Regions from separate parts of the Siccibacter colletis genome, predicted to be linked through region 2. Evidence: predicted binding sites of a transcription regulator. Region 2 holds the regulator's gene; each other region holds the start of a gene.

Region 1 (12,929 bases), 1.1 Mb from region 2:
AAGAAAAATATAACGCAGCTTGCGCAGTGTCACCTGCAAAAAATCGCCCTGTTCAGCTATTCCCGTTCCCCACCGGCTTACAGGCGTAATTAAAGCGCTGCGCCCTCATGGGCGCACTGATTTTCCTCGTGTATTATTGACGCGATTTATACACAGAGGATTGTCACCATGTCAGCCCAGCCAGACGCCATCATTCGTATTAAAAATCTGCGCCTGCGTACGTTTATCGGTATCAAAGAAGAAGAGATCGCCAATCGTCAGGATATCGTCATCAACGTGGTTATCCACTATCCGGCCGACCAGGCGCGCCAGAGCGAAGACATCAACGATGCGCTCAACTACCGCACCATCACCAAGAACATCATTCAGCACGTGGAAAACAACCGTTTTGCCCTGCTGGAGAAGCTAACCCAGGACGTGCTGGATATCGCCCGCGGTCATGCCTGGGTCACCCGCGCCGATGTGGAGATCGACAAACTCCACGCCCTGCGCTACGCCGATTCGGTGTCAATGACGATGGGCTGGCGACGTCCGCAATAATCACCTGCCAGTGTGAAGGCCGCGCGGGAATGCGCTACGCTGATAACAGCGGAACACGCACAACAGGGAGCACGCATGAACATTGTGGTGACGGGCGGTACTGGCCTTATCGGTCGCGCGCTGGTGTCGCGTTTGCTTGAGACGGGGCATCAGGTGACGGTGGTGACGCGTGATGTCGAGCGCGCCCGAAAGGCACTCGATCCCCGCATCACCCTGTGGCGCGGTCTGAATGACCGTACCGATCTCAACGGGGTGGAGGCGGTGATTAATCTGGCGGGCGAACCCATCGCCGACAAACGCTGGACCGAGGCGCAAAAACAGCGCCTGTGCGACAGCCGCTGGCAGATAACCCAGCGACTGGTCGATCTCATCAAAGCCAGCGACAAGCCGCCCTCGGTGTTTATTTCCGGCTCCGCCGTGGGTTACTACGGCGATCTCGGCGAAGTGGTGGTGACCGAAGAGGAGCCGCCGCACAACGAATTCACCCACAAGCTCTGTTCCCGCTGGGAGCAGATCGCCGCGGGTGCCTCCTCGCCGGCCACCCGCGTCTGTCTGCTGCGCACTGGCGCGGTGCTGGCCCCCAACGGCGGGATGCTGGGCAAACTGGTGCCGCTGTTCCGCATGGGGCTTGGCGGCCCGATCGGTTCAGGGCGTCAGTATCTGGCGTGGATCCATCTGGATGACATGGTGAACGGCATTCTGTGGCTGCTGAATAACGATTTGCGCGGGCCGTTTAACATGGTTTCGCCTTATCCGGTGCGCAACGAGCAGTTCGCGCACGCGCTCGGTCATGCCCTGCATCGCCCGGCGTTTATGCGCGCGCCGTCAACCGCCGTGCGGCTGATGATGGGAGAATCCTCGGTACTGGTGCTCGGCGGCCAGCGCGCCCTGCCCAAACGCCTTGAAGCCGCCGGTTTCGGGTTTCGCTGGTTTGAGCTGGAGGAGGCGTTGCGGGATGTGGTGCGCTAACCCGCCCTCCTGATGCGCGGGGCGGGTGCAAGGGTGGCATTGTCGCGCTACCTTACTTCAGCGACCCCTTTAAGAACTGCTGCAGGCGCGGGCTTTTCGGGTTATTGAATACCGCATCAGGCGCGCCCTCTTCCTCGATTTTCCCCTGATGCAGGAAAATAACATGGCTGGAAACGTGACGGGCGAACTCCATCTCGTGGGTCACCACCACCATGGTTTTTCCCTCTTCGGCGAGCTGCTGCATGATGCGCAGCACTTCCCCCACCAGTTCCGGGTCGAGCGCCGAGGTCGGCTCATCGAACAGCAGTACCTCCGGCTCCATCGCCAGCGCGCGGGCAATAGAGACGCGCTGCTGCTGGCCGCCGGAGAGATGCACCGGGTATTTCCCCTGGGCGCGTTCGTCGATGCCCACCTTCGCCAGATACTTCAGCGCCCGCTCGCGGGCATCCGCCTTGCTCAGGCCAAGCACCTGAATCGGCGCTTCCATCACGTTCTCCAGCACCGTCATGTGGCTCCAGAGATTGAAGTGCTGAAACACCATCGTCAGACGAGTGCGCAGCAGGCGCAGCTGGTTTTTATCCGCCACCTTAAGCTGGCCGTCTTTGTCACGCACTAAGGTGATGTTCTGGTTGCTCACCACAATCGTGCCTTCGCTCGGTTTTTCGAGGAAATTGATGCAGCGCAGGAAGGTGCTTTTTCCGGAGCCTGACGAGCCGATAATGCTGATCACATCCCCGGCGTTCGCTTTTAAAGACACCCCTTTCAGCACTTCATGTTCGCCGTAGCGCTTGTGCAGATCGGTAACGTTTAATTTATTCTCGGACATGCGTTAATCACTCAGTGCGACGGGGAAGTCGGTTTAACGTGCCCCAGCCAGCGCTTCTCCGCTTTGCGGAACAGGCTAATCAGGACATAAGAGATAATCAGGTACAGCACCGCAGCGAGGCCAAAGGCGGTAAACGGCTGGTAGGTCGCCGAGTTAATATCCCGGGCGATCTTCAGCAGATCCGGCACCGTGGCGGTGAAGGCCAGCGCCGTGGAGTGCAGCATCAGGATCACTTCATTACTGTAGGCCGGCAGCGCGATACGCAGCGCCGACGGCAAAATAATGCAGCGGTACATTTTAAAGCGCGAGAAACCGTAAGCGCGTGCGGCCTCGATCTCGCCGTGCGGCACGGCGCGAATCGCACCGGCAAAAATTTCGGTGGTGTAGGCACAGGTATTGAGCGTCAGCGCCAGCACGGTACAGTTCAGCCCGCTGCGGAAAAAGGCGTTGAGCATCTCGGTGCCTTTCACGATCTCCAGCGTGTACATCCCGGAGTAGAACACCAGCAGTTGGACGTAGAGCGGCGTGCCGCGAAACACCCAGGTAAACAGCCAGATCGGGAACTGAATAAACTTATTGCTGGAGACGCGGCCGATGGCGAGAAACACGGCCAGAATGCCGCCCATCACCACCGAGGCGATCAGCAGCCACAGCGTAATTGCCACGCCGGTAAAGCGATAGCCGTCGGTCCAGAGCAGGGACTTCCAGTACTCCTGAATAATCTCGATCACAGCTCGGCCCTCTTCACGCCCACGGTGTAGCGACGTTCAAGCAGCCACAGCACGCCGTTTGATACGGTAGTAAACACCAGATAAATCACCCCGCAGACAATGGCAAAGTAAAACGGCTCCCAGGTACTTTTCCCGGCCAGCTGCGTGGCTTTCACCACGTCTTCCAGCCCGAGCAGCGACACCAGCGCCGTGGCTTTGAGAATCACCTGCCAGTTGTTGCCGATGCCGGGCAGCGCATAGCGCATCATCGCCGGGAACAGAATGCGGCGGAAGGTCTGCCCGTTGGTGAAGCCAAACGCGGTGGCGGCTTCGATATGCCCCTTCGGCACCGCCATAAAGGCGCCGCGGAAGGTTTCGGTAAAGTAGGCGCCGTAGATAAAGCCGAGGGTAATGATCCCCGCCACCATCGGGTCAATGTCAAACTGTCCGACCCCCAGGGCTTCGGTGATGCTGTTGAGCACGATTTGCAGCCCGTAAAAGATGAGCAGCATCAGCACCAGATCCGGCACGCCGCGGATTAGCGTGGTATAGGCTTCAAACAGCAACGCCAGCGGACGGTTGCGGGAGAGTTTTGCCGCCGCACCGGCCAGGCCGATGAAAACGGAGAGGATGACGGAGGTGATGGCGAGTTCAAGCGTCACCAACGCGCCCTGAAATATGACCTGAGAAAACCCGTGCAGCATGCGACTGTCCTGTGATAAGTGGTATTCAGCGAGCGGTGTCTTGTGGTCCGCCGCCACACATGACGCGCGGCGACGGGGATCGCACCTTGCTCACAGGTGGGGTTTAGCCACCGTACACATCAAAATCAAAATACTTTTTCGCCAGTTTTTCGTAGGTTCCATCCGCGCGCATGTCGGCAAACGCTTTATTCAGCGCTTCGCGCAGTTCCTTATCCTCTTTACGCAGCCCCATACCGGTGCCGACGCCAAACAGCTTTTCATCTTTAATTGACGGGCCGCCGAACTGGTAGTCTTTACCGATCGGCTGCTTCAGGAAGCCTTCGCTGGCAGCCACTTCGTCCTGGAACGCAGCATCGATACGCCCGGCAGTCAGGTCAGCGTAGATGTTGTCCTGCCCCTGATAGGAGACGATCTCCACGCCTTTCGGTGCCCAGTGGACGTTACCGTAGGTTTCCTGCGTGGTGCCCTGCAGCACGCCGACGCGTTTGCCCTGCAGCTTCTCCAGTGAAGGCTCGATAGCCGACCCTTTTGCTACCACCAGGCGCGAATCGGCGGCGTAGAGTTTGTCGGTAAAGGCAATTTCCTGCTGGCGTTTTTCGGTGATCGACAGGGATGACATGATGGCGTCGATTTTCTTCGCTTTCAGCGACGGGATCAGCGCGTCCAGCGGGTTCTCTACGAAGGTACATTTGGTCTGAATGCGTTTGCACAGCTCTTTCGCCAGATCGATGTCAAAACCGACCAGCTCACCCTGGGCATTTTTCGATTCAAACGGGGCATAAGTCGGATCGGTGCCGATACGTACGGTAGACGGCAGCGCGGCGAATGCCGTGGATACGCTGGAGAACGCCAGCGCCAGAGATAAAGACAAAACCAGCTTCTTCATAAAAATCCTCGTCAGACTCTTTTTTTTAACGGAAAGCGTATAAGGATAAAAGTGCTGGTATCGTGCCATTTTATGCATGACAGGGCAAAATATTCTGCGGTATGCGCGCATCTTCACAATTCTGGTGCGTAACTATGCAGTTATGCGCCACGCTGGTGCAATCCGTGCACCAGCGTGGCGCAGGCGCGCTTAGTCGCCGTAGACGTTGAAGTCGAAATACTTCTTGGCGAACTTGTCGTAGGTGCCGTCTTTACGCAGTTCAGCAAACGCTTTATCGAACGCGGCTTTCAGCTCGGCGTCATCTTTACGCAGACCAATGCCAGTGCCGTCGCCAAAATACTGCTTGTCCTTCACGGACGGGCCCGCGAAGGCAAATTCTTTACCGGCAGGCTGCTTAAGGAAACCTTCGCTGGCAGCCACTTCATCCTGGAACGCGGCATCAAGGCGACCGGCGGCCAGGTCGGAGTAGATCAGATCCTGGTTCTGGTAGGCCACCACGTCCACGCCCTTGTTGCGCCAGTTGGCGTTAGCGTACGACTCCTGGGTTGAGCCTTGCAGCACACCGACGTGCTTGCCTTTCAGGACGTCAATCGCCGGGGTGATCGGCGATCCTTTGGCGGCGATAAGGCGTGAATCCGCTGCGTAAAGCTTCTCAGAGAAGGCAATTTCCTGCTGGCGTTTTTCGGTGATGGAGAGCGAGGAGATAATCGCGTCGATTTTCTTCGCTTTCAGAGACGGGATCAGCGCATCGAAATCGCTACCCACCCAGGTACACTTCACCTGCATGCGTTTGCACATCTCATTGCCGAGATCGATATCGAAGCCGACGAACTCGCCTTTGGCATCTTTAGAGGAAAACGGCGCATAGGTGGCATCCGTACCAATACGAACGGTCTGCGGAAGTGCTGCAAAGGTGCTGGCGCTGACAGACAGCCCGAGCAGCAGTGACAGAGCAAGAGCCTTCTTGTTCATACATAACCCTCAAGTGATGAGATTTTTATTATCGAATGTTGTGTGTTGCCCGAAGGTGTTGCACTTCTTGTGCCACTTTTCGCGGAACGCGCGAGGGGTGGCAAATGTTAACGAAAGGTTGCAATCACGCTCAGCAATGAAAGATAGCACCCTTCCGGCGGTTGCCGGAGGGGGAAGAGGCTCAGGAGGAAGTTAATTTTGCAGGATATGATCGCGCTTGCAGATTTGCGCCAAAATGAGGCACCGCGCCTCGCTTTGCACTAAAAGCGTGCTTCAGGCACCCTGCCAGCGGGTGAACAGATCGGCGGGCAGCGCGATATCAAACTGGTCCAGCACGCGATTCACGGTCTGGTTAATCACGTCGTCGAGGCTTTGCGGGCGATGATAGAACGCCGGCACCGGCGGCATAATGATGGCACCCAGCTCGGCGGCCTGGGTCATCAGCCGCAGATGGCCCAGATGCAGCGGCGTTTCGCGCACGGCCAGCACCAGCGGACGGCGCTCTTTCAGCACCACGTCAGCCGCGCGGGTTACCAGGCTGTCGGTATAGCTGTGCACAATCCCGGAAAGGGTTTTAATCGAACAGGGCAGGATAATCATGCCGGCGGTTTTAAACGAGCCGGAGGAGATGCTGGCGGCAATGTCGCGCGTGTCGTGCACCACGTCGGCCAGCGCCTGCACGTCGCGCAGCGAATAGTCAGTTTCCAGCGACAGCGTCTGACGCGCCGCCTGGCTCATCACCAGATGGGTTTCCACCCCCGCCACGTCGCGCAGCACCTGTAACAGGCGCACCCCGTAAATGGCACCGCTTGCGCCGGAGATCCCAACAATGAGTCGTTTCATATCTGTCGCCTGAATAAAAGCATCTGGCGCTGACTTTGCCGTAATACGCAGGGAGTTGCAACCCACGGTTGCCGGGAGGAAAACGGCCTTCCCCCGCGAGAGGGAAGGCAAAAGGCGTTAGCCTTCGTTATGCATTTCGAGGTTTTCGACTTCGTTCTGGCGCACCAGCGCTTTGGTGTCGTCGTTGCGCAGCGAGTCAAGGTAGTCGAGATACTGCTGATCGACGTCTTTGGTCACGTACACGCCGTTAAATACCGAGCATTCGAACTGCTGAATATCCGGATTTTCCGCACGTACCGCATCAATCAGATCGTCCAGGTCCTGGAAGATAAGCCCGTCAGCACCGATGATCTGGCGGATCTCGTCCACTTCACGCCCGTGGGCAATCAGCTCGTTGGCGGTCGGCATATCGATACCGTAGACGTTCGGGAAGCGGATTTCCGGCGCTGCAGAGGCCAGATAAACTTTCTTCGCCCCGGCTTCACGTGCCATCTCGATAATCTGCTCCGAGGTGGTGCCGCGCACGATGGAGTCATCCACCAGCAGTACGTTCTTGTCGCGGAACTCGGCGCGGTTAGCGTTGAGTTTGCGGCGCACTGACTTACGGCGCAGCTGCTGGCCCGGCATGATAAAGGTGCGGCCAACGTAGCGGTTCTTCACGAACCCCTGACGATATGGCTTATCGAGAATGCGGGCGATTTCCAGCGCGATATCGCAGGAGGTTTCCGGGATCGGGATCACCACGTCGATATCCAGGTCTTCCCATTCGCGGGCGATCTTCTCGCCAAGCTTCTGCCCCATGCCGACGCGCGCGCTGTAGACGGAAATTTTGTCGATGAACGAGTCCGGACGCGAGAAGTAGACGTATTCGAACAGGCACGGGTTGCTCACCGGGTTGTCCGCGCACTGGCGCGTGAACAGCTGGCCCTTTTCGGTGATGTAAACCGCTTCGCCCGGTGCCACATCGCGCAGGAATTCGAAGCCCAGGGTATCCAGCGCCACGCTCTCGGAGGCCACCATATACTCGGTGCGGCCATCGCCCACGTCGCGTTTGCCCAGGACCAGCGGGCGAATACCGTTCGGGTCGCGGAAGGCGACCATGCCGTGGCCGATAATCATCGCCACACAGGCATAGGCGCCGCGGATCAGGCGGTTAGTCGCCGCGATGGCGGCAAAAATGTTATCCGCCTCAAGCGGGTAGTGGCGGAAGTTATCCAGCTCGCTGGCGAACACGTTGAGCAGGATTTCAGAATCTGACGTGGTGTTGATGTGGCGACGCTTCTCTTCAAACAGCTTGTTGCGCAGTTCGTGCGCGTTGGTCAGGTTACCGTTGTGAGCAAGGGTAATGCCGTAAGGAGAGTTAACGTAGAAAGGTTGCGCTTCGGATGCGCTTGAGCTGCCGGCGGTAGGGTAGCGCACGTGGCCGATACCCATGTTGCCCTGCATACGCTGCATATGGCGTGCTTCAAATACATCGCTCACCAGACCGTTTGCTTTACGCAGACGGAAGCAGTTGTTTGCATCAATGGTGATGATGCCTGCGGCATCCTGCCCACGGTGCTGAAGCACCGTTAACGCGTCATAAATCGACTGGTTGACCGGCATGACACCGGCGATACCGACAATACCGCACATACGTCTTATTCCTCGTTAAGCCACATCACAGGGCTTACGCCCTGGGCAAAAAACTTGACGAGCCTTTCAGGTAGTCGAAGAACCACCCGATGATGACGCTGAAGTGTGGGATTAACACTGACTTCTGCCAGTCTTCGCCTTTCGACATGCCGGTGAAGGTATCAAGGAAGAACAGAATGGCAGCGACGATTAACACCCCGCGCAGTGCACCAAAGCAGATCCCTAACACCCGGTCTGTACCCGACAGGCCGGTTTTTTCCACCAGCGCGCCTAACACGTAGTTAACGACAGCGCCGACGATAAGCGTCGCGATAAACAGCACCGCGATGGCAATCCCATTACGTACCAGTTCGTCTTCAAAGCCCGTAAACCAGACAGACAGGTAAGTGTAGTAATGACTGGCAACAAAGAAAGCACATCCCCATGTCACCAGCGATAACGCTTCACGAACAAAGCCGCGAATCAGGCTAACCAGAGCGGAAAAACCAACGATTGCGATAATGGCGTAATCAATCCAGACCATAAGTGTCCCACGATGTTACGCCCTGTCGTCCAGTTCGGGGCGCATTCTAACAGAAAAAGAAAACGTTTGCGTAGGGATTTCCGTGCCCTACAGAAATAAAAAAGGCGTTGAAAAAATATTCAACGCCATCGCGGAGTTAGCTGCTTTTTTGTCCCGTTTCGCTGCGGCGAACCGCAGCAATCCGGCATCAGTTGGCGCTATACCCCATGACCACACCGTTCAGGCCGGAGAGCTGATTCAGCTCGCCCAGCGAGCCTTTCAGCTTATCGCGTGACGCGTCCGGCCCGACCAGAATACGGGTGATTTTGCCCGGTACCGGCGTGGATGGCGAGGTGTAAACGCGGTACCCGTTGGCGCGAAGTTTACCAACAATTTCATTCACTTTGTCGGCATTTTTTAATGCACCCAGCTGAACCACATACGCCTTGCCGGTCGGTGCCGGGATCGGTTTTTGCCCGGTCACGTCAGGGGACTCATTAGCCATCGCCAGCTGCTCCCCGGTGGTGTCGCGCTGCGGCTGCGGTTTTTCAACCGGTTTCGGTTTCGCGGCTTCCTGCGGCTTCGGCTTGACCTGGGTCGGTTTCGGCTTCGCGGCCGGCACCGGAGCCTCGTCAATGCCCGTGCCGTTATCGGCGACCATCTGCGCCCCGTCCAGCGACGGTGCAGCGGCATTGCCTGCCCTCACCTCTTCCGCGGCACCCTCCGGCGGCTGCGCGGGCAGCGCCTGGGTGGCTGCCGGCAGCATGTCCGGCTCGTCGTTATCCCCGGGCTTCGGCACCAGCGGGATTGCGGCGAACTCATCCTGATAGTGTTTTTTCTGCCCGTCGAGCATGCCCGGAAGCAGGATCACCCCGAGCGCGACCAGCACAATGGTGCCGACTAAACGGTTCTGAAACTTACTTGCCACCGGTTCTCCCCGCTTCGATTTCTTCCATTACCTGCGCGACCGTGTGAAACGAGCCGCACACCAGCACGGTGTCCTGTGGCGTTGCCTCAGACATCGCACGCTGCCACGCCTGCGGCACGCTTGCGAACGGCTCGCCTGCGCCCAGATGGGCAATCAGCTCTTCAGCCTTCGCGCCCCGCGGCCCGTCCAGAGGGGCACAATACCAGCTATCGACTACCGGCTCCAGACAGGCCAGCGTACCGGCAATGTCCTTATCATGCAGCATGCCGATCACCGCCAGCGTGCGTCCGTTTTTCGGCTGCTGTGCCAGGCGCTGCGCCAGATAAGCGGCAGCATGGGGATTATGGGCAACGTCGAGGATCACCTGCGGCGCGTCCTGAACAATCTGGAAACGGCCCGGCAACGTCGCAGAAGCCAGCGCCTCGCGAATAACCGCCTCGCTCACCGCAAGCCCGCTGGCACGCAGCGCGGCAAGCGCCGTAGCGGCGTTAGGCTGTGGCACTAACGGCAGCGGCAGCGCCGTCAGCTCGCCCTGAGCGTCGCTGAAACGCCAGCCGTCGGTTTGCACCTCATAGCGCCACTGCTTATCTCGCTGCAGCAACAGCGCGCCCTTCTCTGCGGCGACATCAGCGATGCTGCGCGGCATATCCGGCTCGCCCACCACCGCAGGCTTACCGGCACGGAACACTCCCGCCTTTTCACGACCGATGCTCTCGCGATCCGGACCCAGCCAGTCGATGTGATCCAGTGCGATGCTGGTCACCACCGCCACGTCGGCGTCCACCAGGTTGGTGGCATCCAGACGCCCGCCCAGCCCCACTTCAAGGATAGCGACGTCCACCCGAGCCTGCTTAAACAGCCACAGCGCCGACAGAGTGCCGTACTCAAAATAGGAGAGCGAAGTTTCACCGCGTGCGGCTTCGATCTGCGCAAAGGAGGCGGTATGGTCTGCTTCACTCAGCTCCGCGCCCTGAATGCGTACCCGCTCGGTATAGCGCACCAGGTGCGGCGAGCTGTACACGCCGACGCGATAGCCAGCGGCAACCAGTATCGCTTCAAGCAGGCGGCAGGTGGTGCCTTTACCGTTGGTGCCGGCGACGGTAAATACGAACGGGGCCGGTTTTGCCACGTTGAGCGTCGCAGCGACGCGGCTGACACGCTCAAGCCCCATGTCGATGGTTTTCGCGTGCAGATTTTCCAGATAAGAAAGCCACGTGGCCAGGGGCGACGTGGCGTTGGGAATTACGTCTTTGTCCATCATACCCGTGTCTTTTTACGTGCTTGAAAGGCAAAAAGGCAGGGCCAGACTGGCCCTGCCTTTCAGTTACTCGATCTCGTCCTGCTGCGGCGCAGGCGGAACGACGATGCTCTCGCGCGGCTTGTCAGGATTTGGGGCGGGAAGATTCATCATTTTCGCCAGGATGCTGGCCAGCTTCAGGCGCAACTCCGGACGACGCACGATCATATCGATAGCGCCTTTTTCGATCAGGAACTCACTGCGCTGGAACCCAGCCGGCAGTTTTTCACGTACCGTCTGCTCGATAACGCGTGGACCGGCAAAGCCGATCAGCGCTTTCGGTTCAGCGATGTTGAGATCGCCGAGCATCGCGAAGCTTGCCGATACGCCGCCCATGGTCGGGTCGGTCAGCACGGAGATGTACGGCAGACCGCGCTCCTGCATTTTTGCCAGCGCCGCAGAGGTTTTCGCCATCTGCATCAGCGACATCAGCGCTTCCTGCATACGCGCGCCACCGGAGGCGGAGAAGCAGATCAGCGGGCAGTTGTCTTCCAGCGCCTGCTCAACCGCACGCACGAAACGAGCGCCCACTACGGAACCCATCGAGCCGCCCATGAAGGCAAACTCAAAGGCTGCCGCCACAACCGGCATATCGTGCAGGGTGCCTTTCATCACCACCAGCGCGTCTTTCTCGCCGGTCTCTTTCTGCGCGGTCGCCATGCGGTCTTTGTATTTTTTGGAGTCTTTGAACTTCAGAACATCTTTCGGCTCAAGTTCGCTACCCAACTCCACTAACGTGCCTTCATCTAACAGGCTGTGCAGGCGATCGCGCGCCGACATACGCATGTGGTGGTCGCACTTCGGGCAAACGCCAAGGTTACGCTCCAGCTCGGCACGGTAAAGTACCTGACCGCAGCTGTCGCACTTGGTCCACACCCCTTCAGGGATGCTTGCCTTGCGGGTGGGGGTGATATTGCTCTTATTGAGAATTCGTTCAATCCAGCTCATTGATGACCTTTCTGCCTGAACCTGGGATACCCGAACCGTACTGCCATAGCACTACAGTACATGCCGGCGCGGGTACAGATGCCAGTTTTGACCGTGGGGCGCGGGATGCAAATCCCCCCGGGCAACCAAATAAATGGTGCACATTAAAACATAATGGCCGACGACTTGGGATAAAAAAGTGGTCGAACCGCGCTTAGCGGCGCATATTTCCGGTTATCGTACCGGCCCGGAGGGTGATATTCCACCGGGCCGGAAGCTTAACCTTAGCGCCCCTGCCGCGCCGCTGCACGTTTATGGCGAATAACTTCCACCACGCCCGGCAGGATCGACACGATAATGATCGCCACGATCAGCAGCTTCAGGTTCTCCTGCACAAACGGCAGCGTCCCGAAGAAGTAACCGGCGTAGGTAAACAGCAGCACCCACACCAGCGCGCCGATCACATTGTAGGCGGCGAAGTGACGATAGGACATTTTGCCCATGCCGGCGACGAACGGCGCAAAGGTACGCACGATCGGCACGAAACGCGCCAGGATGATGGTTTTGCCGCCGTGACGGGCGTAAAACGCGTGGGTTTTATCCAGATAGCTGCGACGGAAGATTTTCGAGTCCGGATTGCTGAACAGCTTATCGCCGAACAGCCGTCCAATGGTGTAGTTGACGGCATCGCCCAGGATCGCCGCAATGATCATCAGCAGCACCATCAGATGCACGTTCAGATCGTTGCCCGGCAGCGACGCCAGCGCACCGGCGACAAACAGCAGTGAATCTCCCGGCAGGAAAGGTGTTACCACCAGCCCCGTTTCACAGAACAGAATCAAAAACAGAATGGCATAAACCCAGACGCCGTACTCCGCCACCAGTTCAGCCAGGTGAACGTCGATATGCAGAATAAAATCAACAATGAAAAGAATAACATCCATAATATTCCGGTTTCCCAGACTGCATTCAGTCAGCTAAAAAAAGTGGGCCCATCGGCGGGTGCGGCAGGTCAAACTGCGCCGGATAGTCAACTGCTACCAGGTACAGCCCTTCCGCTTTCGCCGTCGCTGCCGCAAGCGTTCTGTCCTTTGCCGCCAGCAGTTGTGCAATCCAGCTCTCTGGCTGGTTACCACAGCCCACTTCCATCAGGCTGCCCGTAATATTACGCACCATGTGATGAACAAAGG
Region 2 (12,929 bases):
ACGGGCGCAATCGCGCCCGTATTACTGCATCCCTTCCTGAAATTTGCCATAATGCGCGCTGCTTTTTTTTGACTCCAAGAGACGCTTAATGTCAGACACTGCTCAACTTACCGGTCTCTGTGACCGTTTCCGTGGCTTTTATCCCGTTGTGATTGACGTGGAAACCGCCGGATTCAATGCCAGAACGGACGCGCTGCTGGAAATTGCTGCCGTCACGCTGAAAATGGACGAGCAAGGCTGGCTGAGCATTGACGAGAAACACCATTTTCACGTCGAGCCGTTCGAGGGCGCGGTCCTGCAACCGGAAGCGCTGGCGTTCAACGGCATCGATCCGCACAACCCGCTGCGCGGTGCAGTCAGCGAATATGATGCCCTGCACGCTATCTTCAAAGCGGTACGCAAAGGTATGAAGGACAGCGGCTGTAACCGGGCGATCATGGTGGCGCACAATGCCACGTTCGATCACAGCTTTATGATGGCCGCCGCCGAGCGCGCCTCGCTGAAACGTAACCCGTTCCATCCGTTCGTCACCTTCGACACCGCCGCCCTGAGCGGTCTGGCGCTGGGTCAGACGGTGCTGGCGAAAGCCTGTATCGCGGCGGGCATTCCGTTCGACAGCGCTCAGGCGCATTCGGCGCTGTACGATACCGAGCAGACTGCCCTGCTGTTCTGCGAAATCGTCAACCGCTGGAAGCGTCTCGGCGGCTGGCCGCTGGCGCCGCTGGCGGAACCGGAAGCATAAAAAAAGGCGACCCGCGGGTCGCCTTTTTTTTACCTGACGCTTATTCTGCGTCTGGCTCTGCGGACTGGTACTTCGCCGCGGTCTCTTTGATCAGCGGCTGCAGTTCGCCACGCTGATACATTTCGATGATGATATCGCAGCCGCCAACCAGCTCGCCGTCAACCCACAGCTGCGGGAAGGTCGGCCAGTTCGCGTATTTCGGCAGCTCGGCGCGGATGTCCGGGTTCTGCAGAATGTCCACGTAGGCGAAGCGCTCGCCGCAGGCGGAAAGCGCCTGTACGGCCTGGGCAGAGAAGCCGCAGCTCGGCAGTTTCGGGGAACCTTTCATGTACAGCAGGATCGGGTTCTCAGTAATCTGGCGCTGAATTTTTTCGATGGTGTCGCTCATTGTCTCACTTCCTCAAGCTTGATACGGCAATAGCCTGTTATTGTAGCGGCTACCCGTCGCCCCGGAAAACAGCATTTTGCAGGCCGCGATTCACGGAACGGATACGCCGTCGTTAAACATACCTGAAGAATAACATTTTTCTTGCCGATGCCCCACGAAATCTCGTTGCGCCTGCGCAGGCAACATATTGTGCGACACACCGCGTATCAGACGAAATGGCTATTAACTTTCCCGCTTTTTTTCGATTAGAATCGTCTGGTTTTGCACTAGTATAGTGCTCGCATTGTTGCCTGCATCTAAAGAGGGACTAGCCAGTGGCGCGTATTAAGACCATCTCAGTCACGCTCTGTGCTGTATTACTGACAACATTTTCCTTTGTCGCAACGCCGCTGGCGGTGGCGTCCGAGCACGCGCGTCCGGCGAAGGTACAAAAAACCAGTACCGCGACCAACGCGAAAGCGAAAAAGAAATCCACCCCGGCGAAAAAGCGCATCGAAAAAAGTAAAAAAAGCCCCACCGCACTCAAGAAACGTAGCACCTCGCCAAAAACAGCTTCTCGCACCACCCGCACCGTTTCTCGTGTCGCCAGCACCACTTCCGCCGCCTGCCGCAAAAGCCGTAACGCCAGCGCCTGTCTGAAATCACGCAGGACTAAAGGGCTCACCATCGCCGATGCGCACAAGCTGCGGGTGCAGAAAGCGCAGAAAACCGCGATGTCGAAGCTGATCCAGCAGATTGGCAAACCTTATCGCTGGGGCGGCACCTCGCCGCGTACCGGTTTCGACTGCAGCGGCCTGGTGTGGTATGCCTATAAAGATCTGGTGAAGTTCCGCATTCCGCGCACCGCCAACGAAATGTACCACCTGCGCGATGCCGCCGCAGTGGATCGTGGCGCGCTTGAAACCGGCGATCTGGTGTTCTTCCGCACCCAGGGTCGCGGCACCGCCGATCACGTCGGCGTTTACATGGGCAACGGCAAATTTATTCAGTCCCCGAGCAGCGGCCAGGGCATTCAGATCACCAGTCTGAGCGAAGACTACTGGAAGCGCCACTACGTGGGCGCGCGCCGGGTGATGACTCCGAAAACCATTCGCTGAAGCGAGCGGATATAAAAAAAGGAGAAGGTTATCCCTTCTCCTTTTTTATTGCCTGCGCGTGATGCGCAACGCGTTATTCAGCCGCGCACGCCTGCGCCTGGGGTTTACGCGAGGCGATCAGCACCAGCAGCAGACCCGCTGCGGCGATCGCGGCACCCATCACAGGCACCACGCTGTAGCTCAGGCCTGCGGAGATCACCGCCCCGCCCGCTGCCGCGCCCAGCGCATTACCGAGGTTGAACGCCCCGATATTCACCGAGGATGACAGCCCCGGTGCTTCGCTGGCGACGCGCATCACACGCATCTGCAGCGGCGGCACCACCGCAAAAGTAGCCGCGCCCCACACCACCATGCTGATGGCTGCGCCAGGCTCGGTGCGTGCCAGCCACGGAATAGCGGCCATAATCACGATCAGCAACAACAGAAACCCTTTCAGCGTGCCGTTGACCGAACGGTCAGCCAGCTTGCCGCCGAGGAAGTTACCGATGGAGAAGCCCACGCCAATCAGCACCAGCATGCCGGTAATAAATGCCGGAGTGGCGGCGGTAACGTCATGCAGCACCGGGGCAATATAGGTGTAGAGCGTGAACATGGCGCCGGCACCCAGTACCGTGGTCAGCAGCGCACTCAGCACCTGCGGACGCAGCAGTACCGACAGCTCTTTACGCACGTCAGGCCGCTCGCCGGCACTGCCCTTCGGCAGCGACAGCCAGAGGCTCAGCATGGCGATAACGCCCAGCCCGGCGGTGGCGAGGAACGACATGCGCCAGCCGATGGTGGCACCCAGCCAGGTCGCGGCCGGAACGCCACCGATATTGGCGATGGTCAGCCCCATAAACATGGTTGCTACCGCGCTGGCCTGTTTGTGCTTCGGCACCACGCTTGCCGCCACCACGGAACCCAGCCCGAAGAACGCGCCGTGGTTGAGGCTGGTGAGAATGCGCGACAGCATCAGCGTCGTGTAGTCCGGGGCGATGGCAGACAGCACATTGCCGAGAGTGAAGATAGCCATCAGGAAGATCAGGGCATTGCGGCGTGCGCGATGCGACAGCAGCAGCGTCATCAGCGGTGCGCCAATCATCACCCCAACCGCATAGGCGCTAATCAGCATCCCGGCGGCGGGAATGGAGACGTTAACCCCGTCGGCGATAACCGGCAGCAGCCCCATCGGTGAGAATTCTGTGGTACCAATCCCAAAAGCGCCGATAGCCAGGGCAAGCAGCGGAAAGTTGATTTTCATAGCATTTTTACTCCGGGCCAGACGCCGTGTAATCCGGTCTGGCCGTTACCGCCGGAGCGGTGATCATTCAGGGAGCGAAAGAATGACAGTTTGTAAACAAAAACAGAAGTGACAAAACATGCTAAAGACTATTGCTGAATTGTTAATTATCGGAGGGTAAAACGGGAGGAGGGTCACACTGTTGTTGCGCAAACGGGAGAGAAGCGGCTTCCCTCCCGTTTCAGGGGCGATTTTTTAGTGCAGAATGGCGGTCAGCGCGCCGAAAACGATCAAACCCAGCGTGATAACGGTCGTCAGCAGTGAAAATTTCAGATCTTTGTTCATTTTTTGGCTCCAGAATATCCCTGTAAAAAGCAGGTCTTGATCATTTTTGCATAGTTCGTGCGAAAAATCCCCTGCGATTTAGTTTGATATGCGTATTAACGCTTCCACTTTTGCTGCGGATCGGCCAAAATTCGTCGCTAAATTATTTTGTTTACCGGCCACTACTCCCTCCTGACGTTTGGTGTAACTCTCCCGGTCATTTGCAACACAACATGGTTGCAACCGAGGCTTAACACAGGCAAACGTTTACCTTGATAAATTTCAGGAGTTTAGAGGGTGGTCTGGAGTGATATTTCATGGCAACAATTAAAGACGTCGCGAAAAAAGCAAACGTTTCTACTACAACTGTTTCACACGTCATTAACAAGACGCGTTTTGTTGCGGAAGAGACGCGCAACGCGGTGTGGGCAGCGATTAAAGAGCTGCACTATTCACCCAGCGCGGTCGCCCGCAGCCTGAAAGTGAACCATACGAAATCGATTGGCCTGCTGGCGACCAGCAGCGAAGCCGCGTATTTCGCCGAAATCATCGAAGCGGTGGAAAAAAACTGCTTCGCCAAAGGCTACACCCTGCTGCTCGGCAACGCCTACAACAACCAGGAGAAGCAGCGCGCTTACCTGTCGATGATGGCGCAGAAGCGCGTCGACGGTCTGCTGGTAATGTGCTCAGAGTATCCGGATTCGCTGATCGGCATGCTGGAAGAGTATCGCCACATTCCGATGGTCGTCATGGACTGGGGCGAAGCGCGCGCCGACTTTACTGATTCGGTTATCGATAACGCCTTCAAGGGCGGTTACATGGCCGGGCGCTATCTGATTGAGCGCGGACACCGTGACATCGGCGTCATTCCCGGCCCGCTGGAGCGCAACACCGGCGCAGGCCGCCTGGCAGGCTTTATGCAGTCAATGAAAGAGGCGCAGATTGCGGTGCCGGAGGCCTGGATCGTGCAGGGCGACTTCGAGCCGGAATCCGGGTACCGCGCAATGCAGCAGATCCTCTCTCAGGCGCACCGCCCTACCGCGGTATTCTGCGGCGGCGACATCATGGCGATGGGCGCCATCTGTGCCGCGGATGAGATGGGTCTGCGCGTACCGCAGGATATTTCTGTGATTGGCTATGACAACGTGCGCAACGCGCGTTTCTTCAGCCCGGCGCTGACCACTATCCACCAGCCGAAGGATTCGCTGGGCGAGACGGCCTTCAACATGCTGCTGGACAGGATCACCAGCAAGCGCGAAGAGGCCCAGACCATCGAGGTGCATCCGCGCCTGATCGAACGCCGTTCCGTCGCTGACGGTCCGTTCCGCGACTACCGCCGCTAATCCTGCGGGGAGCCTGTCACTCAGGCTCCCGCAGCCACTCCCGGTTCAGCGTTTCACTGTCCCCTAAATAATCCAGCAGCCACTGCAGCGCCGGTGAGGCATCATTCTGCCGCCACGTCAGGCAGCAGGCCGCATCCGGAAACGGGTTCTCCAGCGTCAGCGCTTTCCACTCGCCGCGGTCCAGCCAGGGCCTGGCAAAATGCGACGGCACCATGCCAATGCACAATCCGGCGCTGAGACACACCTCCGCCGAGGCCCAGTCCGGTGCCACCAGCCGGCGCTGGTTATCGAGCAGCCAGGTAATACGCTTCGGCAGCGAGCGCGAGGTATCTTCCAGCACCAGCGATGGCCAGTTGCGCAACCGATCGTCGCTCACTGGCTCCTGCTGTTGCGCAAGCGGATGACTGGCAGCCACCACGCACTGCCAGCTCAGCATCCCCATATCGCGAAAGGCGTAGCGCCCGCCGACCGGAATCGCCTGGGTCGCGCCAATCGCCAGCTCGACGCGCTCGTCGGCCAGCGCATCCCAGACGCCGTTGAACACCTCCTGAGAGACCAGCAGCTCCACGTCCGGGAAGTGGCGATAGAAGTCGAGCACCAGCTGCCGGGTGCGCTCCGGGCGGACAATATTGTCCACCGCAATCGACAGCTGGCCGCGCCAGCCGTTGGCGATCTGCTGACACTGCTGGCGGGTGACCATCATTTTTTTGATAACAGAGCGCCCCTCCTTCAAAAACCACGCCCCGGCGGGGGTCAGCTCCACATCACGATGGCGGCGCGCAAACAGCGGCACCGCCAGCCACTCCTCCAGCTGACGCACGGTATAACTGACGGCAGAAGGCACGCGATGCAGCTCTTTGGCTGCCGCGCTAAAGCTGCCGTTGCGCGCCACCGCATCCACCACTTCCAGCGAATATTCAGACCACATGTTTTTGCCTGCAAAATTTTTGAACGCAATCTACAAATATTAACGGTTCACAAGCCGGAACGCACTTCTTACACTCACGCCCCGTCTACCTGCACTGATTGATAAAAGAGAAAGTTCATGCGTCCATCAAAAGGATTTCTGATCTGGCTTGCCGGGCTGAGCGTGCTCGGCTTTCTGGCAACCGATATGTACCTGCCGGCGTTTGCCGCCATTCAGCAGGATCTCGGGGTTGCGCCTGCCGCCGTCAGCGCCAGCCTGAGCCTGTTCCTCGCCGGTTTCGCTCTGGCGCAGCTGCTGTGGGGACCGCTCTCTGACAGCTATGGCCGTCGCCCGGTGCTGCTGGTGGGTCTGGCGGTTTTCGCCCTCGCCAGCCTCGGCATGGTCTGGGTCGAAAGCGCCACCGGCCTGCTGGTGCTGCGCTTCATTCAGGCGGTCGGAGTCTGCTCAGCGGCGGTGATCTGGCAGGCGCTGGTCACCGATTATTACCCGACCAACGCGCGGCGCATCTTTGCCACCATCATGCCGCTGGTCGGCCTGTCGCCGGCACTCGCCCCGCTGCTGGGGAGCTTTATCCTCAACCACAGCGTCTGGCAGGCGATCTTCGTGGTGCTGTTTGGCATCACCCTCGCGCTGATGATCCCGGCCCTGCGCCTGAAACCGCTGCCGCGCCATCCAACCAGCGAAAAGGCCGCTCCGCTGCGCTTTCTCTCCCTGCTGCGCTCCCGCGTCTATACCGGTAACGTGCTGATCTATGCCGCCTGCTCAGCGAGCTTCTTCGCCTGGCTGACCGGCTCACCGTTTATCCTCAGCGAAATGGGTTATGGTCCGGGCATCATCGGCCTGAGCTACGTTCCGCAGACTATCGCGTTTCTGATAGGCGGGTACGGCTGCCGCAGCGCGCTGCAGAAGTGGTCCGGGGCGCGCATGCTGCCGTGGCTGCTGGCGACGTTTGCCCTGAGCGTGGTGGCAACCTTCGCCGTTGGCGTGCTGGCTGGCTCGTCGCTGACGCTGCTGCTGATCCCGTTCTGCCTGATGGCGATGGCGAACGGCGCTATCTACCCCATCGTGGTTGCCGCCGCTCTGCTGCCCTTCCCGCAGGCCACCGGACGCGCTGCCGCGCTGCAGAATACTTTGCAGCTGGGCCTGTGCTTCTTCGCAAGCCTGGTAGTGTCAGCGCTGATCGCCTGGCCGCTGCTGGCCACCACCAGCGTCATGCTGGCTACGATTGTACTGGTGGTGCTGGGCTGGGCGATGCAGGCGAGCATCAATCCTGCACGCACCGCCGCCTCGTCGTCCGACAGGTAATTTCCCAGGCGATAATTTCGTTATCGCCTGATTAGCCTGCTACCTTTTTCACTTGAACCCACCCCAGGCGGGGCCTATACTGATTTTCGTTGCTGCCAGCCGTAACACCATAATAAACAGGCAGAAACGGGGATCAGGATGCTCCCCTCCCACCATGGAAGGCACTTCTGGCAAGGGTTTTCATCCCTTCCTCTGTTCATCGTCAGAAATCAGGCTCACGGTGTAAACCGTGATAATTCTCTCAATCCTTAAAATGCGTCTACGCTTTTTGAAGGTTCTGATCACACGTGGGTGATGGAGAAGCTATGAGTTCATCATGTATAGAAGAAGTCAGCGTCCGGGACAGTGAATGGTTCCGCATCGTCAGTGAACTGTTGGGCCGCGCCGGCATTGAAATCAACGGCAGCCGGCCCGGCGACATCAGGGTAAACAATCCCCAGTTTTTCAAACGCGTGCTGCAGGAAGGCTCACTCGGCCTCGGTGAAAGCTATATGGATGGCTGGTGGGACTGCGACCGCCTCGATCTCTTTTTTACCCGCGTGCTGCGCGCCGGGCTGGAAAAGCAGCTACCGCACCATTTCAAAGATACGCTGCGCATCCTCGGCGCCAGGGTTTTTAACCTCCAGAGCCGCAAGCGCGCGTGGATGGTAGGCAAAGAGCACTACGATCTGGGGAACGATCTCTTCAGCCGCATGCTCGACCCGGCGATGCAGTACTCCTGCGGCTACTGGAAAACTGCCGACAACCTGGTCGATGCACAACAGGCGAAACTGAAGCTCATCTGCGACAAGCTGGCGCTGGAGCCGGGCATGACGCTGCTAGACATCGGCTGCGGCTGGGGCGGGCTGGCGGAGTATGCCGCGCGGCACTACGGTGTCAGCGTGCACGGGGTGACCATCTCCGCCGAGCAGCAGAAGATGGCGCAGGAACGCTGTCAGGGTCTGGACGTCAACATCCGCCTGCAGGACTACCGCGACCTCGATGAGCAGTTTGACCGCATCGTTTCGGTAGGCATGTTCGAGCACGTCGGGCCAAAAAACTACGCCACCTACTTTGAGGTGGTAGACCGGAACCTGAAGCCGGACGGTCTGTTCCTGCTGCATACCATCGGTTCCCGCACCACCAGCAACAGCGTAGACCCGTGGATCAATAAGTACATCTTCCCCAACGGCTGTCTGCCTTCGGTGCGCCATATCGCCAACGCGGCGGAAAAGCACTTTGTGATGGAAGACTGGCACAACTTTGGGCCGGACTACGACAAAACGCTGATGGCGTGGTATGCGCGTTTTCAGGCCGCCTGGCCGGAGATTGCGGATAACTACTCCGAGCGCTTCCGCCGCATGTTTACCTATTACCTCAACGCCTGTGCCGGTGCCTTCCGCGCCCGTGATATCCAGCTGTGGCAGGTGGTCTTCAGCCGCGGCGTAGAGCACGGCCTGCGCGTTCCCCGCTAACCTTCCCCGGCGTTGCCGGGGTTTTTGTGAACTCTCTCACGGTTTCCCGCTCTTCGTTCCTCAGGGAGTGATCTGCTTAACAATTAACTCATTATAAATTGGAAACCGGTTTCCATCTTGTTTCACAATCATGACGTGCCTACGACCCCTACAAGGAAAAACCGTCATGAGCCTGTACCAGAGCATGGTCCATGTAATTGAAAATAAGATCACCCCGCTGGCCGGTGCCATGGGTTCTCAGCGCCACGTGGTGGCTATCAGGGATGGTTTTCTCGCCGCCCTGCCGTTTATGATCATCGGTTCGTTTTTACTTGTCTTTATCTTTCCGCCCTTCTCGCCCGATACCCAGAACGCCTTCTGCCGCGGCTGGCTCGATCTGTCGCTGAAGTATCGTGAACAGCTGATGCTGCCGTTTAACCTCAGCATGGGGGTAATGACCTTCTTTATCTCGGTTGGGATCGGTGCCAGCCTCGGTAAACACTACAAGCTCGACCCGACCATGACCGGCCTGCTGGCGTTTATGGCATTCCTGCTGGTTGCCGCGCCTTACAAAGACGGCCAGATCTCCACCCAGTACTTCTCCGGCCAGGGCATCTTTACCGCGCTGATCGCGGCTATTTACGCCAGTGAGATGTATGCCTTCCTGAAGCGTCGCAACATCACTATTCGCCTGCCGAAAGAGGTGCCGACCGGGGTGGCGCGCTCGTTTGAGATCCTTATTCCGGTAGTGGTGATTATTGCCACCCTGCACCCGCTGAATCTGCTGATCGAATCCACCACCGGGATGATTATTCCCGAAGCGATTATGCATCTGCTGTCGCCGCTGGTCGCGGCGTCCGACTCGCTGCCCGCGGTGCTGATTTCGGTCCTTATCTGCCAGATCCTGTGGTTCGCAGGCATTCACGGTGCGCTTATCGTCACCGGCATCATGAACCCGTTCTGGATGGCTAACCTGTCTGCCAACCAGGCGGCGCTGGCCGCCGGGAGCGCACTGCCTCACGTCTACTTGCAGGGTTTCTGGGACCACTATCTGCTGATCGGCGGCGTCGGCTCGACCCTGCCGCTGGCCCTGCTGCTGCTGCGCAGCCGCGCGATCCACCTGCGCACCATCGGCAAAATGGGCGTAGTGCCAAGCTTCTTTAACATCAACGAGCCGATCCTGTTCGGTGCGCCGGTGATCATGAACCCGGTGCTGTTCCTGCCCTTCATTCTGATCCCGATGGTGAACGCCACCCTCGCCTGGACCGCCACCAAAATGGGCTGGGTCGCGCAGGTGGTATCGCTCACCCCGTGGACCACGCCAGCGCCGATCGGTGCCTCCTGGGCCGCCAACTGGGCCATCAGCCCGGTGATCATGTGCCTGGTTTGTATGGTGATGGCCGCCCTGATGTATTACCCGTTCCTGAAAGCTTACGAGCGCACCCTGCTCAAACAGGAAGAAAATAATCACGCGCAAAGTGACACTGTCACCGTAAATTAATCTCCGTCACCGCTGAGAGGATGCAATGGACTACGTATTTCCGAAAAATTTCTGGTGGGGCAGCGCCAGCTCCGCGCCGCAGACCGAAGGCGAGAGCCTTGCGTATGGTAAAACCCCGACGGTGTGGGACCACTGGTTCGATGCCCAGCCCGAGCGTTTTCACCACGGCGTCGGCCCGGCGCAGACCTCCACCTTTTATCAGAACTGGAAAGCGGATATCGCGCTGCTGAAGCAGCTTAACCACAACAGCTTTCGCACCTCGATCTCCTGGGCGCGGCTGATCCCCGACGGCAGCGGCGAGGTTAACCCGCAGGCGGTGGAATTCTATAACCAGGTGATCGACGAACTGCTGGCCCAGGGGATCACGCCATTCATTAACCTGTTCCACTTCGATATGCCGATGACGATGCAGGAGAAAGGCGGCTGGGAGAGTCGCGAAGTCGTAGAGGCGTATGAGCATTACGCCCGCACCTGCTTTGGGCTGTTTGGCGATCGGGTGAAAACCTGGTTCACCTTCAACGAACCGGTAGTACCGGTGGAAGGCGGCTATCTGTATGACTTCCACTACCCCAACGTGGTGGACTTCAGGCGTGCGGCGACCGTGGCGTACCACACCATTCTGGCCCATGCCCGGGCAGTAAAAGCCTGGCGCGAGTGTGGCGCCGAGGGCGAAATCGGCATCATTCTCAACCTTACCCCCTCCTACCCGCGCTCGCAGCATCCGGCGGACGTCAAGGCCGCCCACATTGCGGATCTGTTCTTCAACCGCAGCTTCCTCGACCCGGTGCTGCGCGGCAGCTACCCGGAAGATCTGGTGTCGCTGCTCAACGAGTACGGTATGCTGCCGGTCAGCGAGCCGGAAGACGCGGCGCTGATCCGCGATGGCGTGGTGGATCTGCTCGGCGTGAACTATTATCAGCCGCGCCGCATCAAGTGCCGCGACAGCGTGGTCAATCCGGCCAGCCCGTTTATGCCGGAGTGGTTCTTCAGCGCGTATGAGATGCCGGGCCGTAAGATGAACCCGTATCGCGGCTGGGAGATCTACGAGCGCGGTATCTACGACATCCTCACCAACCTGCGCGAAAACTATGGCAATCCGCGCTGCTATATTTCCGAGAACGGTATGGGTGTGGAGAACGAGCAGCGCTTTGAAAAAGACGGCAAAATCGAGGACCAGTACCGCATCGATTTTGTACGCGAGCACCTGAAGTGGCTGCACAAGGGCATCAGCGAGGGCAGCAACTGCCTCGGCTACCATATGTGGACCTTTATCGATAACTGGTCCTGGTGCAACGCGTATAAAAACCGCTACGGCTTTGTGTCGCTTGATATTAAAACCCAGCAGCGCACCATCAAGCGCAGCGGGGAGTGGTTCAGCCAGACCGCGGAACGCAATGGCTTTACTGAGTGAGTGCCCGGCGGGCTTGCGCGCCCGCCTGTTTTCAGGAAATGATTATGTCCACCATTAACGATGTCGCGCGTCTGGCGCAGGTCTCCAAGGCCACGGTATCGCGCGTGCTGAGCGGCAGCCGCGGCGTGAAGGAAGCGAGCCGTCAGGCGGTGTTACGCGCCGCCGAGACGCTGAACTACAAGCCCAACGCCATCGCCCGCTCGCTGACCAGTCAGACCACGCACTGCATCGGCGTGATCTGCGCCACCGAACACGTTCAGCAGTCCACCGGCTATTTACAGGCGCTGGAGAAACAGCTCAGCCAGCACCGCAAGCATCTGCTGCTGCGCTTTGCCAGCGATGCGCCGGCGGTACTGCGGGCGGTGGAGGAGTTGTCGAGCGGGCTGTGCGATGCCCTGCTGGTGGTGGGGGCGCGCTTCGCCCTGCCGCCGCTGCATGAGGACGTGATCTTTATCGACTGCCTGAGCGCCCCGGACGCCCAGAGCGTGGCCTGCGACCGTCAGTTTGCCGCGCAGACCGCGGTGGAGTATCTGAGTCGTCACAAGCGCCGCGACATCGCGCTGATCAACTTTCCCGGCGGGGATGCGGCACGGGAAACCCTGCAGGGCTATCGCGAAGCGGCAGAAAACCAGCTTATTCCCTTCAACCGTCAGCGGGTAATTGAGGGCGAAAGCGAGCCGCGCATCGCGCTGCAAAAACTGATCAACAGCCGGGTGAAGTTTACTGCCCTGCTGGTCACCGACGACAGTCAGGCGCAGGAGGCGATAACCCTGCTGCGCGACTATCAGATTAGCGTGCCGGAGCAGGTGGTGGTGTTCAGTCTCGACGGCAGTACGCGTCTGCCGGGGCAGAGCGCCATACCGGCAATCGGCTATTCGCTGGAGGGCATTGCCCGCAAGGCGGTCGCGCTGGTGCTCGGGCAGGACGATGAGCACAACAGGGTACGCGGCACCCTGCTGTGCGACTGAATCAGGACTCTTGCTGAGCCTGTACAGCGGCGGCGGCCAGCGCCGCTTCACGGCTCGCCATCACCCGCTCCACGGTATCCACCACCGCCTGAGTCTGGGGGTCGATTTCAATGTTAACGCGATGCCCGAGCTTTTTACTGCCGAGGGTGGTGCGCTGCAGGGTTTCCGGGATCAGGTGTACGCAGAAACGCGTTGCCGTGGTTTCCCCCACCGTCAGGCTGATGCCGTCCACGCCGACATACCCCTTCTGCAGAATGTACTTCATCAGCT
Region 3 (5,676 bases), 710 kb from region 2:
TGAAATGGAAAGCAGCACGCATAAAAAAAGCCGCCCGGAGGCGGCTTTTTTGCGTTAGTGAATAATCACTTGCGGCGCCAGGTGGTGCCCTGTGGGCCGTCTTCAAGGATGATGCCCATCTCGTTCAGGCGATCGCGTGCCGCATCGGCCGCAGCCCAGTCTTTGGCTTTACGCGCATCCAGACGTTGCTGGATCAGCGCTTCGATTTCCGCCACTTCGCTATCGTTGCTCTGGGCACCAGACTGCAGGAACTGCTCCGGCGCCTGCTCCAGCAGACCCAGCACCGCCGCCAGCTTGCGCAGGTGTGCCGCCAGTTGGTTTGCCGCGTTCGCATCTTCCGCTTTCAGGCGGTTAACTTCACGCGCCATATCAAACAGCGCCGAGTAGGCTTCCGGCGTGTTGAAGTCGTCGTTCATCGCCTCCACAAAGCGCGCTTCAAACGCCTCGCCGCCTGCAGCCTGCGCAGTGGGATCGGTGCCGCGCAGCGCGGTGTACAGACGCTCCAGCGAGGCACGCGCCTGCTTGAGGTTGTCTTCGCTGTAGTTCAGCTGGCTGCGGTAGTGACCGGACATCAGGAAGTAGCGGATGGTTTCGGCATCGTAGTGTTTCAGCACGTCGCGCACGGTGAAGAAGTTGCCCAGCGATTTGGACATCTTCTCGCGGTCTACCATCACCATCCCGGAGTGCATCCAGTAGTTCACGTACTCGCCGTCGTGGGCGCAGGTGGACTGGGCGATTTCGTTCTCGTGATGCGGGAACATCAGGTCGGAGCCACCGCCGTGGATGTCGAAATGGCTGCCCAGCTGCTTGCAGTTCATGGCGGAGCACTCAATGTGCCAGCCCGGACGCCCCTCGCCCCACGGCGAAGGCCAGCTCGGCTCGCCCGGCTTGGACATTTTCCACAGCACGAAGTCCATCGGGTTACGCTTCACGTCCGCCACTTCGACGCGCGCACCCGCCTGAAGCTGGTCGAGATCCTGACGCGACAGCAGGCCATATTGCGGATCGGTTTCTACTGAGAACATGACGTCGCCGTTCTGCGCCACATAGGCGTGATCGCGGGCGATGAGCTGCTGGACGATCTCAATGATCTCCGGAATATGCTGGGTGGCGCGCGGTTCGCTTTCGGGGCGCAGAATATTGAGCGCGTCAAAGTCCTTGTGCATCTCGGCGACCATGCGGTCCACCAGCTCGACAAAGCCTTCGCCATTTTCATTGGCGCGCTTGATGATCTTGTCGTCGATATCCGTGATGTTGCGTACGTACTTCAGCTTATAGCCAAGAAAACGCAGGTAGCGCGCCACCACGTCAAAGGCAACAAAGGTACGGCCATGACCGATATGACACAGGTCGTACACGGTAATACCACACACGTACATGCCCACTTCCCCGGCATGGATAGGTTTAAATTCCTCTTTTTGGCGCGTCAGTGTATTAAAGATTTTTAACATCGATGATTCCATGTAGACGTGTGTGAAAGTGAGCGGTTCGGGACCAGCCGCTTAGTTTACCCGTAATTCAAACCCGAAGCAGCACACTTTGCAAGGTGATCGAACCGGACGACCTGTGCTATAACAGGCGCCTGAAATGACCTGATAAGACAGGTCGCAGCGCCACTTAACGGAACAGGATGCAAACATGGTTACTTTTCATACCAATCATGGCGATATCGTCATCAAAACTTTTGATAACGACGCGCCGGTTACAGTGAAGAACTTCCTGGACTACTGTCGTGAAGGTTTCTACAACAACACTATTTTCCATCGCGTCATCAACGGGTTCATGATTCAGGGCGGCGGCTTTGAGCCGGGCATGAAGCAGAAAAACACCAAAGACGCGATCCAGAACGAAGCGAACAACGGCCTGAAAAACACCCGTGGCACCCTTGCTATGGCGCGTACTCAGGCTCCGCACTCCGCGACCGCGCAGTTCTTCATCAACGTGGCTGACAACGACTTCCTGAACTTCAGCGGCGAAAGCCTGCAGGGTTGGGGCTACTGCGTATTCGCAGAAGTGGTTGAAGGTATGGACGTGGTTGACAAGATCAAAGGCGTTTCTACCGGCCGCAGCGGTATGCATCAGGACGTACCGAAAGAAGATGTGATCATCGAAAGCGTTACCGTCAGCGAGTAATCGTGGCCACGCTTTTTATTGCAGATCTTCATCTCTGCCCAGAAGAACCGGCGATCACCGCCGGTTTTCTGCATTTTTTAGCCGGTCCGGCTCGCGATGCCGACGCGCTCTATATTATAGGCGATCTGTTCGAGGCCTGGATTGGTGACGACGATCCGGTTCCGCTGCATGCGGAGATCGCCCGGGCGATCCGCTCGCTGGTGGATCATGGCGTCCCCTGCTACTTCATTCACGGCAACCGTGACTTCCTGCTCGGCAAGCGTTTCGCCCGGCAAAGCGGCATGACGCTGCTGCCCGAAGCTCAGGTGCTCTCGCTCTACGGGCGCGACGTGCTGATTATGCATGGCGATACGCTCTGCACGGATGATGCCGGTTACCAGGCGTTCCGCGCGAAAGTGCACCAGCCCTGGTTGCAGGCGCTTTTTCTCGCCTTGCCGCTGTTTATGCGTAAACGTATCGCCGCTAAAATGCGCGCCAACAGTAAAGCGGCCAACAGCACCAAGACGCTGGAGATCATGGACGTCAATCCGCAGGCAGTCGTGGCGGCAATGGAACAGCATCAGGTGCAGTGGCTGATCCACGGTCACACCCATCGTCCGGCGGTACATGAGCTTACCGCCAACGGTCAGCCAGCATTTCGCGCAGTGCTCGGCGCATGGCACAGCGAAGGCTCAATGGTCAGCGTCACGCCCGACGACGTAAAACTGATCCACTTCCCATTCTGACCCTGCTTTTTCTGGCGTTTTTCCTGTCGTCTCAATGTGTTAAAACGGAAGTCCTTACGCAAACGAGACAAGTTTCCCATGGAACTGGATATTACCGACGCCATTTCACCCGACGATCGCGCTGCGCTGTTTCACGGCCTGCACGGCTATAACCAGCAGTTTATCGCCAGCGACGCCTCCGGCAGCCTCGGCGTCTGGCGGCGCAACCTGACAGGCGGGCTTGATGGCGGGCTTATTGCCAGCATCAAAGGCAACTGGCTGTGCATTGATTTTCTCTGGGTGAATGAGGCACTGCGCGGCACCGGTCTGGGTCGTTTGCTGCTGGCCACCGCCGAGCACACGGCACTCCAGCGCGGTTGTATCCTGGCGCTGGTCGATACCTTCAGCTTCCAGGCGCGCCCCTTTTACGAAAAAAATGGCTTCGTGCTGCAAATGACGCTGGAGGATTTTCCGCATCACGGGCAGCAACGTTTTTATCTGACCAAAGCGCTCTGACAGGCGGCTTTTGCCGGTGCCAACGGCCCCCTTTTTTCCACCTGCCGCGCCGACGCAACCGTTTTCCTTGCCATTTTTCCATGCTATTCTTTGTGCCCTTCTGAACGACAAGCACCTTGTCCACGCACACTCACAGGAGTTTTAAGACGCATGTCTTCAAGCCAACATCCGGCGCGTATCGCCATCGTTATGGGGTCTAAAAGCGACTGGGCGACCATGCAGTTTGCCGCTGACATTCTTGATGCCCTTGAAGTACCTCATCATGTCGAAGTGGTTTCCGCCCACCGCACGCCGGACAAGCTGTTCAGCTTTGCCGAAGGCGCGCAGCACAACGGCTATCAGGTGATTATCGCCGGTGCCGGTGGGGCCGCCCATCTGCCGGGCATGATTGCCGCCAAAACCCTGGTGCCGGTACTCGGCGTACCGGTGCAGAGCGCCGCCCTGAGCGGTGTGGACAGCCTCTACTCTATTGTGCAAATGCCGCGCGGTATTCCGGTGGGGACGCTGGCGATCGGTAAAGCGGGAGCGGCGAACGCAGCCCTGCTGGCCGCGCAGATCCTCGCCCAGCATGATGAGGCACTGCTGGCGCGTCTCGGTGCCTGGCGCCAGGCGCAGACTGACGAGGTGCTGGATAATCCGGACCCGAGGGATCAGGCATGAAACAGGTATGCGTACTCGGGAACGGCCAACTGGGGCGTATGCTGCGCCAGGCCGGTGAACCGCTGGGCATCGCGGTCTGGCCGGTAGGACTGGACGCGGAGCCGCAGGCGGTGCCGTTTCAGCAGAGCGTGATCACCGCTGAAATCGAGCGCTGGCCGGAAACCGCACTGACCCGCGAACTGGCGCGTCACCCGGCATTTGTTAACCGGGACGTGTTTCCCGTTATCGCCGACCGCCTGACGCAGAAGCAGCTGTTTGACCGTCTCGGCCTCGCCACCGCGCCCTGGCAGCTGCTGGCGTCTGCCGGGCAGTGGCCGGCGGTCTTTGATGCCCTGGGCGAGCTGGCGATCGTTAAGCGCCGCACCGGCGGCTACGACGGTCGCGGTCAGTGGCGGCTGCGGGCGGGCGATACCGCGCAGCTGCCTGACGACTGCTACGGTGAGTGCATTGTTGAACAGGGAATTAACTTCTCCGGCGAGGTGTCGCTGGTGGGCGCACGCGGCCACGACGGCGCGACGGTGTTCTATCCCCTGACCCACAACCTGCATCAGGACGGGATCCTGCGCACCAGCGTGGCGTTTCCGCACGCCAATGCCGGCCAGCAGGCGCAGGCTGAAGCGATGCTGTCCGCGATTATGCAGGAGCTGAACTACGTCGGCGTCATGGCGATGGAGTGCTTTATCACCCCGGGCGGGCTGCAGATCAACGAGCTGGCACCGCGCGTACATAACAGCGGTCACTGGACCCAGAACGGGGCATCCATCAGTCAGTTTGAGCTGCACCTGCGCGCCATTCTCTCCCTGCCGCTGCCGCAGCCGGTGGTAAACAGCCCGTCGGTGATGGTGAACCTGATTGGCACCGCGCTTAACGATGACTGGCTGAAGCTGCCGCTGGTGCATCTGCACTGGTACGACAAAGAGGTGCGTCCGGGGCGCAAGGTCGGACATCTTAACCTGACCGACAGCGACACCGACCGCCTGAGCGCCACGCTCGAATCGCTGGTGGCGCTGCTGCCGCCTGAGTATGCCAGCGGCATCGCCTGGGCGCGGGTCAAGCTGGATAAGTGAGGTTGTGGTGGGTGCGCTGCGCTTACCCCCCTGGATGGTCATGAGGCAGCGTAGGGTGGGTAAACGAAGTGCACCCACCGTTTACCCACCCTGCGACTTAAGAACGGGGCGCTGCGCTTACCCCCTGGATGGTCATGAGGCAGCGTAGGGTGGGTAAACGAAGTGCACCCACCGTTTCCCCCCTTTTCACTATTAATGCCGGTCGCGTTTATCCGCGCGCTTCGCCAGGTAATCGCCCAGCACCTGTACTACCTGCACCAGCACAATCAACGCGATTACCGTCACGACCATCACTTCGGTTTCGTAGCGGTAATAACCGTAGCGAATCGCCAGATCCCCTACCCCGCCACCGCCGACAATCCCGGCCATTGCCGAATAGCCAATCAGACTCACCAGGGTAATGGTCAGGCCGCGCAGCAGCCCGGCGCTGGCTTCCGGCAGCAGCACGGTGCAGATGATACGCAGCGGGCTGGCGCCAAACGCCTCGGCGGCTTCGATAATACCTCTGTCCACGTCGCGCAGCGCGCCGTCCACCAGACGGGCATAAAAAGCGATAGCCGCCACCGACAGCGGCACCGAGGCGGCAATCGGCCCGA

What was found. The regulator PurR, encoded in region 2, represses purine synthesis genes. The targets are predictions, from matches to a motif close to CANGCAAACGTTTGCNTG.
Region 1: cvpA (colicin V production protein) is a predicted target of PurR. The motif match lies at 8,664-8,681, and genes of this name have one in related genera.
Region 3: purE (5-(carboxyamino)imidazole ribonucleotide mutase) is a predicted target of PurR. The motif match lies at 3,405-3,422, and genes of this name have one in related genera.

Annotation. Positions count from the first base shown of each region.
Region 1 is NZ_CP074352.1:2,840,774-2,853,702, forward strand. It holds gene folX (dihydroneopterin triphosphate 2'-epimerase) at 169-540, shown strand; gene KFZ77_RS13675 (TIGR01777 family oxidoreductase) at 616-1,509, shown strand; gene hisP (histidine ABC transporter ATP-binding protein HisP) at 1,562-2,335, opposite strand; gene KFZ77_RS13685 (ABC transporter permease) at 2,347-3,066, opposite strand; gene KFZ77_RS13690 (histidine ABC transporter permease HisQ) at 3,063-3,749, opposite strand; gene hisJ (histidine ABC transporter substrate-binding protein HisJ) at 3,853-4,635, opposite strand; gene argT (lysine/arginine/ornithine ABC transporter substrate-binding protein ArgT) at 4,825-5,607, opposite strand; gene KFZ77_RS13705 (UbiX family flavin prenyltransferase) at 5,881-6,450, opposite strand; gene purF (amidophosphoribosyltransferase) at 6,568-8,085, opposite strand; gene cvpA (colicin V production protein) at 8,120-8,608, opposite strand; gene dedD (cell division protein DedD) at 8,796-9,515, opposite strand; gene folC (bifunctional tetrahydrofolate synthase/dihydrofolate synthase) at 9,505-10,773, opposite strand; gene accD (acetyl-CoA carboxylase, carboxyltransferase subunit beta) at 10,840-11,760, opposite strand; gene KFZ77_RS13735 (DedA family protein) at 12,024-12,683, opposite strand; gene truA (tRNA pseudouridine(38-40) synthase TruA) at 12,709-12,929, opposite strand, start outside.
Region 2 is NZ_CP074352.1:1,734,863-1,747,791, reverse strand. It holds gene rnt (ribonuclease T) at 89-742, shown strand; gene KFZ77_RS08360 (Grx4 family monothiol glutaredoxin) at 783-1,130, opposite strand; gene KFZ77_RS08355 (C40 family peptidase) at 1,445-2,227, shown strand; gene KFZ77_RS08350 (MFS transporter) at 2,301-3,467, opposite strand; gene cydH (cytochrome bd-I oxidase subunit CydH) at 3,702-3,791, opposite strand; gene purR (HTH-type transcriptional repressor PurR) at 4,088-5,113, shown strand; gene punR (DNA-binding transcriptional activator PunR) at 5,130-6,041, opposite strand; gene punC (purine nucleoside transporter PunC) at 6,159-7,346, shown strand; gene cfa (cyclopropane fatty acyl phospholipid synthase) at 7,652-8,800, shown strand; gene KFZ77_RS08320 (PTS sugar transporter subunit IIC) at 8,967-10,280, shown strand; gene KFZ77_RS08315 (glycoside hydrolase family 1 protein) at 10,306-11,691, shown strand; gene KFZ77_RS08310 (LacI family DNA-binding transcriptional regulator) at 11,736-12,659, shown strand; gene KFZ77_RS08305 (riboflavin synthase subunit alpha) at 12,661-12,929, opposite strand, start outside.
Region 3 is NZ_CP074352.1:1,030,345-1,036,020, reverse strand. It holds gene cysS (cysteine--tRNA ligase) at 66-1,451, opposite strand; gene ppiB (peptidylprolyl isomerase B) at 1,639-2,133, shown strand; gene lpxH (UDP-2,3-diacylglucosamine diphosphatase) at 2,136-2,858, shown strand; gene KFZ77_RS04975 (GNAT family N-acetyltransferase) at 2,937-3,353, shown strand; gene purE (5-(carboxyamino)imidazole ribonucleotide mutase) at 3,504-4,013, shown strand; gene purK (5-(carboxyamino)imidazole ribonucleotide synthase) at 4,010-5,080, shown strand; gene KFZ77_RS04960 (methionine ABC transporter permease) at 5,273-5,676, opposite strand, start outside.